3 regions of the Aminobacter sp. BA135 genome follow, and region 1 is predicted to be linked to each of the others. Evidence: riboswitches for the same ligand, from Rfam matches in the RefSeq annotation. Region 1 holds a riboswitch; each other region holds the start of a gene.

Region 1 (4,519 bases):
TGACGCGCTCGAGGAAACGGCGGTCGTGCGAGATCAGGATCAGCGCCGAGGAGGTGCGGATCAGTTCCTCTTCCAGCCATTCGATGACCGACAGGTCGAGATGGTTGGTCGGCTCGTCGAGCAGCAGGATGTCGGGCTCGGGCGCCATGACGCGGGCAAGTGCTGCGCGGCGCGCCTCGCCGCCCGACAGGTCGGCCGGAGACTCCTCGCCGGTCAGGCCGAGATGGTCGAGCAGATAGGTGGCGCGATGCGGATCGTCAGCAGGTCCGAGCCCGGCTTCGACATAGGCGCGGACAGAGGCGAAGCCGTCCATGTCAGGCATCTGCGGCAAGTAGCGGATGGTTGCCGTCGGCTGGCGGAACACCACGCCGTCCTGCGGCTCGATCATGCCCGCCGCGATCTTGAGCAGCGTCGACTTGCCCGAGCCGTTGCGGCCGACAAGCGCGATCTTGTCGCCGGCAGCGGCCGTCAGTGCGGCGCCGTCGAGCAGCGGTGTGCCGCCAAAGGTCAGACGGATGCCGTCGAGATTGAGAAGCGGAGGCGCCATGTTTCAGAAATCCGAAGCAGGAAAGGGATGAGCGAGGAGCAGGGCACGGCCGCTGCCGAGCGAAATCCGCAACGGACCCCGCACTTCATTGGAAAGGGTCAGCGACGAGCCGAACGGCACGTCGACATTGTCGAGCGGCCACTTGGCGCCCTGTTCGGACAGCCCGGTCAGCTCGGAGAAGGCGAGCACCGAAAACAGCATGCCGTCTTCATAGTCGAAGCCGGCGCTGCCGGGCAGGAGCGGCAAAGCCTCCTGGCGCCCGCTGCTCAGCAGCACCTCGATGCCGGCTTCGGCAAGCCTGAGCGCCAGGGCGAAATGAAGGAAGGCGTGGTCGGCGCGGGCGCCGCCGAAGGCGCCGACAAGCACCAGCGAGGTCGCGCCGAGCCGAAGCGCGGCATCGATGGCCAGTTCACCGTCGGTCCTGTCCTTTTCGGCCGGAAAGGTCGCCCGCGGCAGGTCGGCAAAACGCGGGTCGAGATCTGATGGCACGGAATCGAAGTCACCGAGCCACAGTTCCGGCATCAGCCCGAGCGTGGCGGCATGGCGGATACCGGCATCTGCCGCAATCACCCTGCTGCCCGCCACCTGGCGGTCGAGGCGCGGGGTGCGGAAAAGCTCGCCGCCGAGAAGTATGGTGAACCGGGTCATGGCATGCGCATTACCAGCCCGGCAGCCGAAACGGAAGGCCGCGACGTGGTCGGTGGCCGGCAAACTACCGCTTGCGTGGCCTGATGCGCGGGCCTATTTGTTGAACCGCTCTAACGGGGTGCCGGTCGCGCAATTGCGTGCCGGCTGAGAGGCATAGGGAACCGTCCCGGCCAACCCGCTGAACCTGATCCGGTTTGTACCGGCGGAGGGATTAGATGCTTCGGACGCCCGGCGCTTCAAATTCCCTTTCAACACCAATGAAGGAGGCGCCGATGCGCTCGTTGATCCTGTCCATGACTTCCGCCCTGGCGCTGGCCACGGTTGCTTTCCCTGCCGCTGCCGAAGGCAAGCTTACCGTCTACACCTATGAAAGCTTCACCTCCGAGTGGGGCCCCGGCCCGCAGGTCAAGAAGGCCTTCGAAGCCGACTGCGCCTGCACTGTCGACTTCGTCTCGGTCGCCGATGGCGTAGCACTGCTCAACCGCGTCAAGCTCGAAGGTGCATCGACCAAGGCCGACATCGTGCTTGGCCTCGACACCAACCTGACAGCCGAAGCCAAGGCCACCGGCCTGTTTGCGCCGCATGGTGCCGCCGGCGCCGACGTCAAGGTTCCGGGTGACTGGAAGGACGACACCTTCGTTCCTTACGACTACGGCTACTTCGCCGTCGTCTATGACACCGAGACGCTGAAGAACCCGCCGAAAAGCCTGAAGGAACTTGTCGAGGGCAATCCGGAAGAAAAGATCGCGATCCAGGATCCGCGCACCTCGACGCCGGGCCTCGGCCTGCTGCTCTGGGTCAAGTCGGTCTATGGCGACAAGGCGCCGGAAGCCTGGGCCAAGCTCAAGGGCCGCGTGCTGACCGTCACCCCGGGCTGGAGTGAGGCCTATGGCCTGTTCACCAAGGGCGAGGCGCCGATGGTGCTGTCCTACACCACCTCGCCAGCCTACCACATGGTCGCCGAGAACACCGAGCGTTACCAGGCGGCATCCTTCGAAGAAGGCCACTACCTGCAGATCGAAGTCGCCGGCATCACCACGACCGGCGCCAAGAACCCGCTGGCCGAAAAGTTCATGGCCTTCATGACCAGCCCAGGCTTCCAGGACGCCGTACCCGAAACCAACTGGATGTTGCCCGCCGGCAAGACCGACAAGCCGCTCAACCCAGCCTTCGACAAGCTGGTGAAGCCGACCAAGACGCTGATCTTCAGCGCCGACGAGGTGGCTGCCAACCGCAAGGCCTGGGTCGACGAGTGGCTCGGCGTGATGAGCAAGTAGGCTCTGTCGACCTGCCATGGTTGCGCTTGAACACCCCCCTCTGGCCTGCCAGCCATCTCCCCCGCAAGGAGGGAGATTGGCTGTGGCATGGCCTGCGCCAACCTGCATGGTTGCAGAGGACAAGCGGGCGTTGAAGCTGCCGATCTCCCCCCTTGCGGGGGAGATGGCCGGCAGGCCAGAGGGGGGTGGGACGGAGCGCGACCTTCCTCGAGCTGGCAACCCAAAGCCTGCAAAATCTGATCCGTCATGTCCATAAGCCGCACCGACCCCCGCATCACCTCAGGCATCATCGCGCTGGCGGCCATCGGCATCCTGATCGGCGGCGCATTTGCCGGTCTTGGCATCGAGGCCGCACGCAATCCACAAGGTGCTGCCGACGCCTTCGATTCCTACCTCTTCCGCATTGCCCGTTTCACCCTGTGGCAGGCGCTGCTGTCGACCTTGCTGTCGGTTGTGCCGGCGATCTTCGTTGCCCGAGCGCTCGCACGGCATCCCGCCTTTCCCGGCCGCGCCCTGATCCTGCGCCTGTTTGCCATTCCCCTCGCCTTGCCGGCGATCGTCGCAGCCCTTGGCATCCTGTCGCTCTACGGCCGCGCCGGCTATTTCGCTGAACCGCTTGCGGCGCTGACCGGCGGCACTTGGCCCGGCATCTATGGCCTGTCCGGCATTCTCGTTGCCCATGTCTTCTTCAACCTGCCGCTGGCGACGCGGCTGATTCTGGAGGCGCTGCAGACGGTGCCGGCGGACCAGTGGCGGCTGGCGAGCCAGCTCGGCATGGGCGCCCGGTCGAGCTTCCGCATGATCGAATGGCCGGCAATCCGAGCAGCCTTGCCCGGCATTGCGGGCCTCGTTTTCATGCTGTGCATCACCTCCTTCACCATCGTGCTGACGCTCGGCGGCGGCCCGGCCGCAACAACGCTTGAGGTTGCGATCTATCAGGCGTTGCGCTTCGACTTCGACCCCGCGCGCGCAGTAGCCCTGACCCTGCTGCAGATCGCGCTCACGGCAGTTGTGGTTCTGGCGCTGATGCGGCTCGGCGCCAACACGACCGGCGACGCCAACCTGCCGGTGGCCCAGCGCAACTACATCAAGGCAAAGACCGGCGAGACGGCGTTCAACGCCGCCATCATCGTCGCGGCACTCGTCTTCGTCGGCGGCCCCATGCTGGCGACGATCGCCTCAGGGCTGGAGGCCGATCTCGGCCGCCTCGCCGGCGAAGCATCGGTGCAACGGGCGACACTGACCAGCATCGTGCTTGCCACGCTGTCGGCGACACTCGCGGCCATGCTTGCCCTGTCCCTCGTCATGGCGCGTCGGGCACTGGCCGGCCGAAGGACAGGCGGCGAAAAGACATTGCTCGAACGCTTCACCGACACCGGCGCCGGCTTCGTGCTGGTGGTGCCGCCGATCGTCATCGGCGCCGGCTGGTTCGTGCTGGTGCGGCAGTCGGTCGACGTGTTTGCGCTGGCGCCATTCATGGTCGTCACCGTCAACGCCGTTATGGCCATGCCATTTGCCGTCCGCGCCGTCCGCCCTGCCTATGACGCGGCCAGCGAACGTCACGAAAGGCTGTGCGCCCAGCTCGGCATCTCAGGCTGGAACAGGCTGCGGTTGATCGACTGGCCAGTGCTCAAGCGCCCGCTTGCAACGGCATTCGCCTTTGCCATGGCGCTGTCGCTCGGCGATCTCGGTGTCATCGCGCTGTTCGGCAGCGACGCGGTGCAGACCTTGCCCTACCTTTTGCTCGCCCGCATGGGCAGCTACCGCACCGATGACGCGGCGGGACTTGCGTTGATGCTCGGTCTGTTGTGCCTGGCGTTGACGATGCTCGCCGACCGCCTCGGCAGGGAGACTGCGAAATGACCTCGACCAGTGCCGCGGTACGCCTCGACCATGTGGTGTTCAGCTATAGCGACACCATGGTGCGCTTCGACGTGACCTTTGCACCGGGCGAGATTACCGCGATCATGGGACCGAGCGGCGCCGGCAAGTCGACATTGCTCAACCTCGTCGCTGGCTTTGAGATACCGCGCGAAGGCCGCGTGTT
Region 2 (4,519 bases), 290 kb from region 1:
AGGCACCATTTGGCCATGATCGAGCCGCCGCGCGAGACGATGCCGGTGACGCGGTCAACGGTCAGGTGGATGTAGGCGAGCCGCACGCCGGCATGGATGGTGAAATAGTCGACGCCCTGCTCGGCCTGCTCGATGAGCGTGTCGCGGAACACCTCCCAGGTCAGGTCCTCGGCGATGCCGCCGACCTTCTCCAGCGCCTGGTAGAGCGGCACCGTGCCGATCGGCACCGGCGCGTTGCGGATGATCCAGTCACGGATGTTGTGGATGTTGCGGCCGGTGGACAGGTCCATCACCGTGTCGCCGCCCCAGCGCGTCGCCCACACCATCTTCTCGACCTCCTCGGCCATCGACGAGGTGACGGCGGAATTGCCGATATTGGCGTTGATCTTGACCAGGAAATTGCGGCCGATGATCATCGGCTCGCTCTCCGGGTGGTTGATGTTGGAGGGGATGATGGCGCGGCCGCGGGCGACCTCGTCGCGGACGAATTCCGGGGTGACGAAATCGGGAATGACGGCGCCGAAGCTCTCGCCGTCGCGTTGAAGCTTGGCCCGGATCTGCTCGCGGCCGAGGTTCTCGCGGATGGCGACGAATTCCATTTCGGGCGTGACGATGCCGGCGCGGGCATAAGCGAGCTGGGTGACGGCGCGGCCGCCGGTGGCGCGCAGCGGGGCGTTGCGAACCGGGAATTCCGGCGTCAGCCTTTCGCCCGAGACGAAGCCATTGTCCTCAGCCTTGACCGCGCGGCCTTCATAACGCTCGACGTCGCCGCGGGCGATGATCCAGTCTTCGCGCAGCCGCGGCAGGCCGCGCTCTATGTCTGTTGTCACCGACGTGTCGGTGTAGGGGCCTGACGAATCATAGACGGTGACCGGCGGCTCGCCGGCGCTCGGATGAACCGAGATCTCGCGCATCGGCACATGGATGTCGGGATGGAGCTTGCCTGGCTTGTAGACCTTCCGCGACGCGGGAAGTTCGCCAACAGTGACGGATGGGGTGTGGGCATTCATGAGTGAGCCTCCTTGTTGGAGACCCAGTCCATGCGATGAGAAGGAGGAGAGGTTTTGCCTGGGGACTTCGGGCAAGAATGAGCCCGAATGCCTGAGCCGGATATCCGGCCTGCTGCGCCTCGCACCGTCCCTACGCCAGTATGAACTGGATCAGGTTCAACGGGTCACTGCGCTGCGCGAGCCAGCAGAATCTCAGCCCCTTGTCGGGACCCCCCTGGTGAGCCCTAAGCATGGAGGCGGAACCGGCGTCGTGTCAACGGCCTTTCGCCGAGGCCGAGAGAATGCCAAAGTCGGGGGCATCGAGACCCATTGCGGTTTCGAAGACGATCGGATAATAGGTCAGCGTTACTGACATAAATTGTCTGCCGCGCAGGGAGGACCAATTGGCCTGCGCACGCGACAGGAGGAGCATCCGTGACGGACAATCCCGCGCCGCTGAAGTTCCATGTGCCCGAGCCGGAAGTGCGCCCGGGCGGCACCCCCGACTTCTCCAATGTGCCGATCCCCAAGGCGGGTTCGGTCGACAGGCCGCCGGTCGACGTCGATCCCAGGACGATCCGCGACCTGGCTTATTCGATCATCCGCGTGCTCAATCGCGAAGGCGATGCCGTAGGTCCATGGGCCGGTACGCTGACCGACGAGGAGCAGCTCGAAGGGCTGCGCCACATGATGACGCTGCGCTCCTTCGACGCGCGCATGCAGATGGCGCAACGCCAGGGCAAGACCTCGTTCTACATGCAGCATATGGGCGAAGAGGCGGTCAGCTGTGCCTTCCGCAAGGCGCTCATTCAGGGCGACATGAACTTCCCGACCTACCGCCAGGCCGGCCTGCTGATCGCCGGCGGCTATCCGATGGTCGACATGATGAACCAGATCTATTCCAACGAAATGGATCCGCTGAAAGGCCGCCAGCTGCCGATCATGTATTCGGCCAAGGATCACGGTTTCTTCTCGATTTCCGGCAACCTGACCACCCAGTATATCCAGGCGGTGGGATGGGCAATGGCATCCGCCATCAAGGGTGACACCAAGATCGCTGTCGGCTGGGTCGGTGACGGCGCCACCGCCGAGAGCGACTTCCACGCCGCACTTGTCTTCGCCTCGACCTACAAGGCGCCCGTCGTCCTCAACATCGTCAACAACCAGTGGGCGATCTCGACCTTCCAGGGCATCGCCCGCGGCGGCTCCGGCACGTTTGCGGCGCGTGGGCTTGGGTTTGGCATCGCTGCCCTGCGTGTCGACGGCAACGACTATCTCGCCGTCCACGCGGTGGCGAAATGGGCGACCGAGCGGGCTAGGCTCAATCTCGGGCCGACGCTGGTCGAATATGTCACCTACCGTGTCGGCGCACATTCCACTTCAGACGATCCATCCGCTTACCGGCCCAAGACCGAGTCCGATGCCTGGCCGCTGGGTGACCCGGTGATCCGGCTGAAGAACCACCTGATCAAGCGCGGCCTGTGGTCGGACGAGCGCCACAAGCAGACCGAGGCGGAAATCCTCGAGGCGGTGATCACGGCGCAGAAGGAAGCCGAGAGCCACGGCACGCTGCATGCCGGCGGCAAGCCGTCGACGCGCGACATGTTCGAGGGCGTCTATGCCGAGATGCCGCCGCATCTCCGTCGCCAGCGCCAGAAGGCGGGAGTGTAGCCGATGCCGCGCATGACAATGATCGAGGCCATCCGCAGCGCCATGGATGTCGCCATGGGCCGCGATGACAACGTCGTCGTTTTCGGCGAGGACGTCGGCTATTTCGGTGGCGTCTTCCGCTGCACCCAGGGTCTTCAGCAGAAATACGGTCGGGAGCGCTGTTTCGACGCGCCGATCAGCGAACTTGGCATCGTCGGCGCCGCCGTCGGCATGGCTGCCTATGGCCTCAAGCCATGTATCGAAATCCAGTTCGCCGACTACGTCTATCCAGCATATGACCAGATCGTTTCGGAAGCGGCACGGTTGCGATACCGCTCCAATGGCGAGTTCACCTGTCCGATCGTCATCCGTATGCCGACAGGCGGCGGCATCTTCGGCGGCCAGACCCACAGCCAGAGCCCTGAAGCGCTGTTCACCCATGTTTCCGGTCTCAAGGTGGTCGTGCCATCCAATCCGCTCGACGCCAAGGGCCTGCTGATCGCCTCGATCGAAGACCCGGATCCGGTGATCTTTCTGGAGCCGAAACGATTGTACAACGGCCCCTTCGATGGCCGTCACGACCGTCCCGTCACGGCATGGTCGAAGCATGAGTTGGGCGAGGTGCCCGATGGGCACTACACCACCCCGCTCGGCAAGGCAGAGATCCGCCGGCCGGGTTCCGCCGTCACCGTTCTCGCTTATGGCACCATGGTCTATGTCGCCCAGGCGGCGGCCGAGGAGACAGGTATCGATGCCGAAGTCATCGACCTCCGGACGCTTTTGCCGCTCGATCTCGAGACCATCGTCGCCTCGGTCAAGAAAACCCGCCGCTGCGTGGTGGTGCATGAGGCGACGCTAACCTCCGGCTTCGGCGCCGAGCTCGTGTCGCTGGTGCAGGAAAACTGCTTCTACCATCTCGAAGCACCCGTCGCCCGCGTCACCGGTTGGGACACGCCCTATCCGCATGCCCAGGAATGGGACTACTTCCCCGGACCCAAGCGTGTCGGCGAAGCTTTGATCGAAACGATGGAGGCCTGAGCATGGGCGAACATGTCATCAAGCTTCCCGATGTCGGCGAAGGCGTGGCCGAGGCTGAGCTTGTCGAATGGCACGTCAAGATCGGCGACCTCGTGCGCGAGGACGCGGTGCTTGCCGCCGTCATGACCGATAAGGCGACGGTCGAGATCCCGTCGCCGGTCGACGGCGAAATTGTCTGGCTCGGCGCCGAGATCGGCGACACGGTTCCGGTCGGCTCGCCGATTGTCAGGATAAAGGTCGCCGGTGATGCGCCGTCGACCGCAGAGCCGGCCGCCGAATCCAAGCCGGAGGCCAAGGCGCCAGAAGCTGCCAAAGCCTCTTCTGAGCCGGCTAAGAAAGAAGAAGAAAAAACGCCGACCACCCCGAAGCCTGCCGCTGCCACAGCAGCCCTCAAGCCTGTGCCGCGTGCCACGACCGGCCTGCCGCGTCCGGAAGGCGAGCGTCCGCTAGCCTCTCCTGCCGTCAGGCTACGTGCCAGGGAGGCAGGCATCGACCTGCGCCAGGTGCCGGGTACCGGTCCCGCCGGTCGCGTCACCCACGAGGATCTCGATGCGTTCGCCGCCCGTGGTGCTGCCGTCGTCGTCGCCGGCCTTCAGGAAAAGACCGGCGTCGAGGAAATCAAGGTCATCGGCCTGCGCCGCCGCATCGCCGAAAAGATGGCGCTGGCCAAGTCGCGCATCGCGCACATCACTTATGTCGAGGAGGTCGACGTCACCGCACTCGAGGAGCTGCGCGCCAAGCTCAACGCCTCGAAGAAACCTGACCGCGCCAAGCTGACCATCCTGCCGTTCCTGATGCGGGCGCTGGTCAAGGCGGTGGCGGAGCAGCCGCAGCTCAATGCG
Region 3 (4,519 bases), 1.6 Mb from region 1:
TACATACGCAGCGCCGGACTCAGCCCCCCAGCGGTCGAAGATGCGCGACAAGTCGCGTGCAAAGTCATCTTGGGGACGCTGACAACAAGGTACGTGCGCTCAATCGCGTCCACCCCATTCACAAAACCGGCTCCGTGGAGTAGTGGGAACGCAGAGAAATCTCCGGTCGCAGCCTTACCCGGTCAAAACAAGGATTCAAACCATGAATGCCCTCGTCATCTGCTCCGGCGGATTGGACTCTGTTTCGCTCGCTCACAAGGTGGCGACCGAGCAGAAACTCATTGGCCTGCTTTCGTTCGATTACGGCCAGAGGCACAAAAAGGAACTCGGCTTTGCCGCCATCTGCGCCAAGCGGCTGGGTGTTCCGCACCAGATCGTCGATATCCGCGATGTTGGCCGGAACCTGAGCGGCTCGGCGCTGACTGATAGTGTGGACGTGCCCGACGGGCACTATGCCGAAGACTCCATGAGGATCACGGTGGTGCCGAACAGGAACGCCATCATGCTGGCTATCGCCTTCGGGGTTGCCGCCGCGCAGAAGGCCGATGCGGTGGCCACTGCCGTCCATGGCGGAGATCATTTCATCTATCCCGATTGCCGGCCCGCTTTTATCGACGCCTTTCAGACGATGCAGAACCATGCGCTCGCAGGCTACGCCGATATCCGCCTTTACGCTCCCTATGTGAATATGTCGAAGGCCGACATCGTCAGCGAGGGGGCAAAGTACGCCACACCGTTCGAGGCGACGTGGTCCTGCTACAAGGGCGGCGCACGTCATTGCGGTCGCTGCGGGACATGCGTCGAACGGCGCGAAGCATTCAATCTGGCCGGCATTGCCGACCCGACAGATTATGAGGACGCGGACTTCTGGCTCCACGCTATCCAGACAAGGAGCGCGTGATGTTCCGCATTACCAAAGAGTTCCACTTCTCGGCCTCGCATCAGCTCACCTCCTTGCCACCAGATCATCAGTGCGCACGTCTGCACGGCCACAACTACATCGTCGTAGTGGAGCTTTCAGGTGGCGAACTGGACGAACACGGCTTTGTGCGCGACTACCAAGATCTGGCGGCGTTCAAGCACTACATCGATGGGACGTTCGACCATCGGCATCTTAACGACGTGCTGGGGCATGACCATGCCACAGCGGAATACCTGGCCAGGCACTTCTACGACTGGTGCAAGGTGCGGCTACCCGAAACCTCCGCCGTGCGGGTGAGCGAGACGCCGAAAACCTGGGCGGAATACCGGCCATGACTTGCGCCTTGCATCCCGGAATCCGGGTGAGCGAGATTTTTGGGCCGACCATTCAGGGCGAAGGCGTGCTGATCGGCTTGCCGACGGTGTTCGTAAGAACCGGCGGGTGCGATTATCGCTGTTCCTGGTGCGACAGCCTGCATGCGGTGGACCGTCGCTTCCGCCATGATTGGGAGATGATGTCTCCCGACGCGGTTTGGCAAAAGGTCATTGCACTTTCCGGCGGTCAGCCCGTCATGGTATCGCTGTCGGGCGGCAATCCGGCCATCCAGCCGCTTGGCCATTTGATCGACCGCGGGCATAGCGAGGGCTACCGTTTTGCATTGGAAACCCAAGGTTCGGTGTCTAAGCAATGGTTCGCGGATCTCGACGTGCTGGTGCTCAGCCCCAAGCCGCCCTCAAGTGAAATGACGACAGATTGGGCCGCGTTCGACGCCTGCTTAGAGGCGGCGCAGGATAAGCCGCAGATGGCGCTCAAGCTCGTCGTCTTCGACGATGATGACTATGCCTATGCCAAAGACGCCGCGGCGCGCTACCCGCAATTACCCGTCTATCTGCAGCCCGGCAATCACACGCCGCCGCGTCCCGGCAACGAAGACGCGTTCATCGACATGGCCGGTGTGATGAGCCGCATGGAATGGCTGGTTGAAAAGGTGACCCGTGACAGGTGGTTCGAGGCGCGTGTACTGCCGCAGCTTCATGTTCTGCTCTGGGGAAACAAACGGGGCGTCTAGCCGAAGGGGAAGGATTGCCGACGACGAGCAAGACAGACATCTATAGCAATCTCAGCCAACTGGGCGGCAGCAGTGTTGTTCCGGAAAGCCCCGAAAACACCGTGCTGGAAAAGGCACCGAAATCAGCATGAGGGCTCGCCTTATTGGGGGCGCTTCACCGCTCCTCTGGAGCGTGACTTGCTCTCGATACTACCATGCTTTTCCGCTGGGTTTGTTTGGTCGCCGATCACCGCTGCGGGACGAATGCGCTTGACAAAATAGCGCCGGCCCGTTCAATTCGGCGCATTCACCAGGGGAGTCCCGGCAAGGGGCTGAGATACTGCTGGCTTTCGCGGCGCAGTGACCCGTTGAACCTGATCCAGTTCATACTGGCGTAGGGACGGTGCAAGCGCTTTGCGGGGGTTTACGCCCGAGATCCTGTTTCGGCAGGTCGGCAGAAGCGTCTTTTCATCCTTCCGGCACAGAACTGGGTCTCCAATGCATGAGCAAAGGAGCCTCAAGATGGATGCCCTCACCCCCGCCGTGTCGACGGGACCACTGCCCGCCTCGCGAAAGATCCACAAGTCTGGCGTCCTCCATCCGCACATCAAAGTGCCGATGCGCGAAATCTCCGTCCATCCGACAGCCGGCGAGCCGCCGGTCACCGTCTACGATCCGTCCGGCGCCTATACGGACCCGACTGTCGAAACCAGCATCGAAAAGGGCCTTGCCCGACTTCGCCACGACTGGATCATGGCGCGCGGCGATGTCGAGGCCCATGGTGGCCGCCACGTGCGGCCGGAGGACAACGGATTTGCGACTGGCGAGCGCCTGACACCGGAATTTCCCATTCGTAACCGGCCGCTCAGGGCGAAGCAGGGCAAGGCGGTGACCCAGCTTGCCTATGCGCGCGCCGGTATCATCACGCCTGAAATGGAGTTCGTCGCCATCCGCGAGAACCTCGGCCGAGAGATCCTGCGCGGCAAGCTGCAGCGCGACGGCGAAGCTTTCGGCGCGGCGATCCCGGATTTCGTCACACCCGAATTCGTGCGCGACGAAGTGGCGCGCGGGCGGGCGATCATTCCCGCCAACATCAATCATCCCGAAAGCGAGCCGATGATCATCGGCCGCAATTTCCTGGTGAAGATCAACGCCAATATAGGCAATTCCGCCGTCACCTCCTCGATGGCCGAAGAGGTCGAAAAGATGGTCTGGGCGATCCGCTGGGGCGCCGACACGGTGATGGACCTGTCGACCGGCCGCAACATCCACAACATCCGCGAATGGATCGTACGCAATGCGCCGGTGCCGATCGGCACGGTGCCGCTCTATCAGGCGCTCGAAAAGGTCAACGGCATTGCCGAGGACCTTACCTGGGAGGTCTACCGTGACACGCTGATCGAGCAAGCCGAACAGGGTGTCGACTATTTCACCATCCATGCCGGCGTGCGGCTGCACTACATCCCGCTGACCGTCGACCGGGTCACGGGCATCGTCTCGCGCGGCGGCTCGATCATGGCCAAGTGGTGCCTCCATCATCACCGGGAAAGCTTTCTCTACGAGCACTTCGCGGAGATCTGCGACATCTGCCGCGCCTATGACGTGTCCTTCTCGCTTGGCGACGGTCTTCGTCCCGGCTCGATCGCCGACGCCAACGACGCGGCGCAATTCGCCGAGCTGGAAACGCTTGGCGAGCTGACGCAGATCGCCTGGGCCAAGGATTGCCAGGTGATGATCGAGGGGCCTGGCCACGTGCCGATGCACAAGATCAAGGAGAACATGGACAAGCAGCTCGCTGTCTGCGGCGAGGCACCTTTTTACACGCTTGGGCCGCTGACGACCGATATCGCGCCAGGCTACGACCACATCACCTCAGGTATCGGCGCCGCAATGATCGGCTGGTTCGGCACCGCCATGCTTTGCTATGTGACGCCGAAGGAACATCTCGGCCTTCCCGATCGCAACGATGTCAAGATTGGCGTGATCACCTACAAGATCGCTGCTCACGCCGCCGACCTCGCCAAAGGCCATCCGGCCGCGAAAACCCGCGACGATGCGCTGTCGCGGGCGCGCTTCGAGTTCCGCTGGGAGGACCAGTTCAACCTGTCACTCGACCCCGAAACAGCGCGATCCTTTCACGACCAGACCTTGCCCAGGGAGGCGCACAAGGTGGCGCATTTCTGCTCGATGTGCGGGCCGAAATTCTGCTCCATGCGCATCTCCCACGACATCCGCGCCGAGGCGCAGAAGGAGGGCATGGCGGCGATGGCGGCGAAATATCGCGAGGGCGGCGATCTCTATGTGCCGGCGGACGAGGCCGGCGCACCGCTGATGTCGGAGGCGCATGAGCCATCATGAGGGTGCTGGTCCAAGGGGCCGGCGTCGCCGGTCTCACCGCAGCCTTCGAACTCGCCGCTCGCGGCGCGGCGGTGACCGTCGTCGAGACCCGGCATGGCCTCGGTGGCAATGCGTCGTGGTTCGCCGGCGGCATGCTGGCGCCATGGTGCGAGCGTGAAAGCGCCGAGCAGCCGGTGCTCGATCTCGGACGC

The links. Region 1 has a riboswitch for thiamine pyrophosphate ahead of thiB (thiamine ABC transporter substrate binding subunit). Riboswitches for the same ligand answer to the same signal wherever they lie in the genome.
Region 2: linked by a shared signal. The riboswitch ahead of thiC (phosphomethylpyrimidine synthase ThiC) and the one ahead of thiB (thiamine ABC transporter substrate binding subunit) in region 1 are both predicted to bind thiamine pyrophosphate.
Region 3: linked by a shared signal. The riboswitch ahead of thiC (phosphomethylpyrimidine synthase ThiC) and the one ahead of thiB (thiamine ABC transporter substrate binding subunit) in region 1 are both predicted to bind thiamine pyrophosphate.

Annotation. Positions count from the first base shown of each region.
Region 1 is NZ_CP139572.1:1,269,406-1,273,924, reverse strand. Features, by position in the region: gene SLT36_RS06205 (ABC-F family ATP-binding cassette domain-containing protein) at 1-547, opposite strand, end outside; gene SLT36_RS06200 (thiamine diphosphokinase) at 551-1,195, opposite strand; TPP riboswitch at 1,300-1,423, shown strand; gene thiB (thiamine ABC transporter substrate binding subunit) at 1,468-2,472, shown strand; gene thiP (thiamine/thiamine pyrophosphate ABC transporter permease) at 2,719-4,335, shown strand; gene thiQ (thiamine ABC transporter ATP-binding protein) at 4,332-4,519, shown strand, end outside.
Region 2 is NZ_CP139572.1:1,559,125-1,563,643, forward strand. Features, by position in the region: gene thiC (phosphomethylpyrimidine synthase ThiC) at 1-1,010, opposite strand, end outside; TPP riboswitch at 1,120-1,236, opposite strand; gene SLT36_RS07660 (3-methyl-2-oxobutanoate dehydrogenase (2-methylpropanoyl-transferring) subunit alpha) at 1,425-2,660, shown strand; gene SLT36_RS07665 (alpha-ketoacid dehydrogenase subunit beta) at 2,664-3,677, shown strand; gene SLT36_RS07670 (dihydrolipoamide acetyltransferase family protein) at 3,680-4,519, shown strand, end outside.
Region 3 is NZ_CP139572.1:5,481,395-5,485,913, forward strand. Features, by position in the region: gene queC (7-cyano-7-deazaguanine synthase QueC) at 203-901, shown strand; gene queD (6-carboxytetrahydropterin synthase QueD) at 901-1,257, shown strand; gene queE (7-carboxy-7-deazaguanine synthase QueE) at 1,254-1,991, shown strand; TPP riboswitch at 2,273-2,389, shown strand; gene thiC (phosphomethylpyrimidine synthase ThiC) at 2,493-4,328, shown strand; gene thiO (glycine oxidase ThiO) at 4,325-4,519, shown strand, end outside.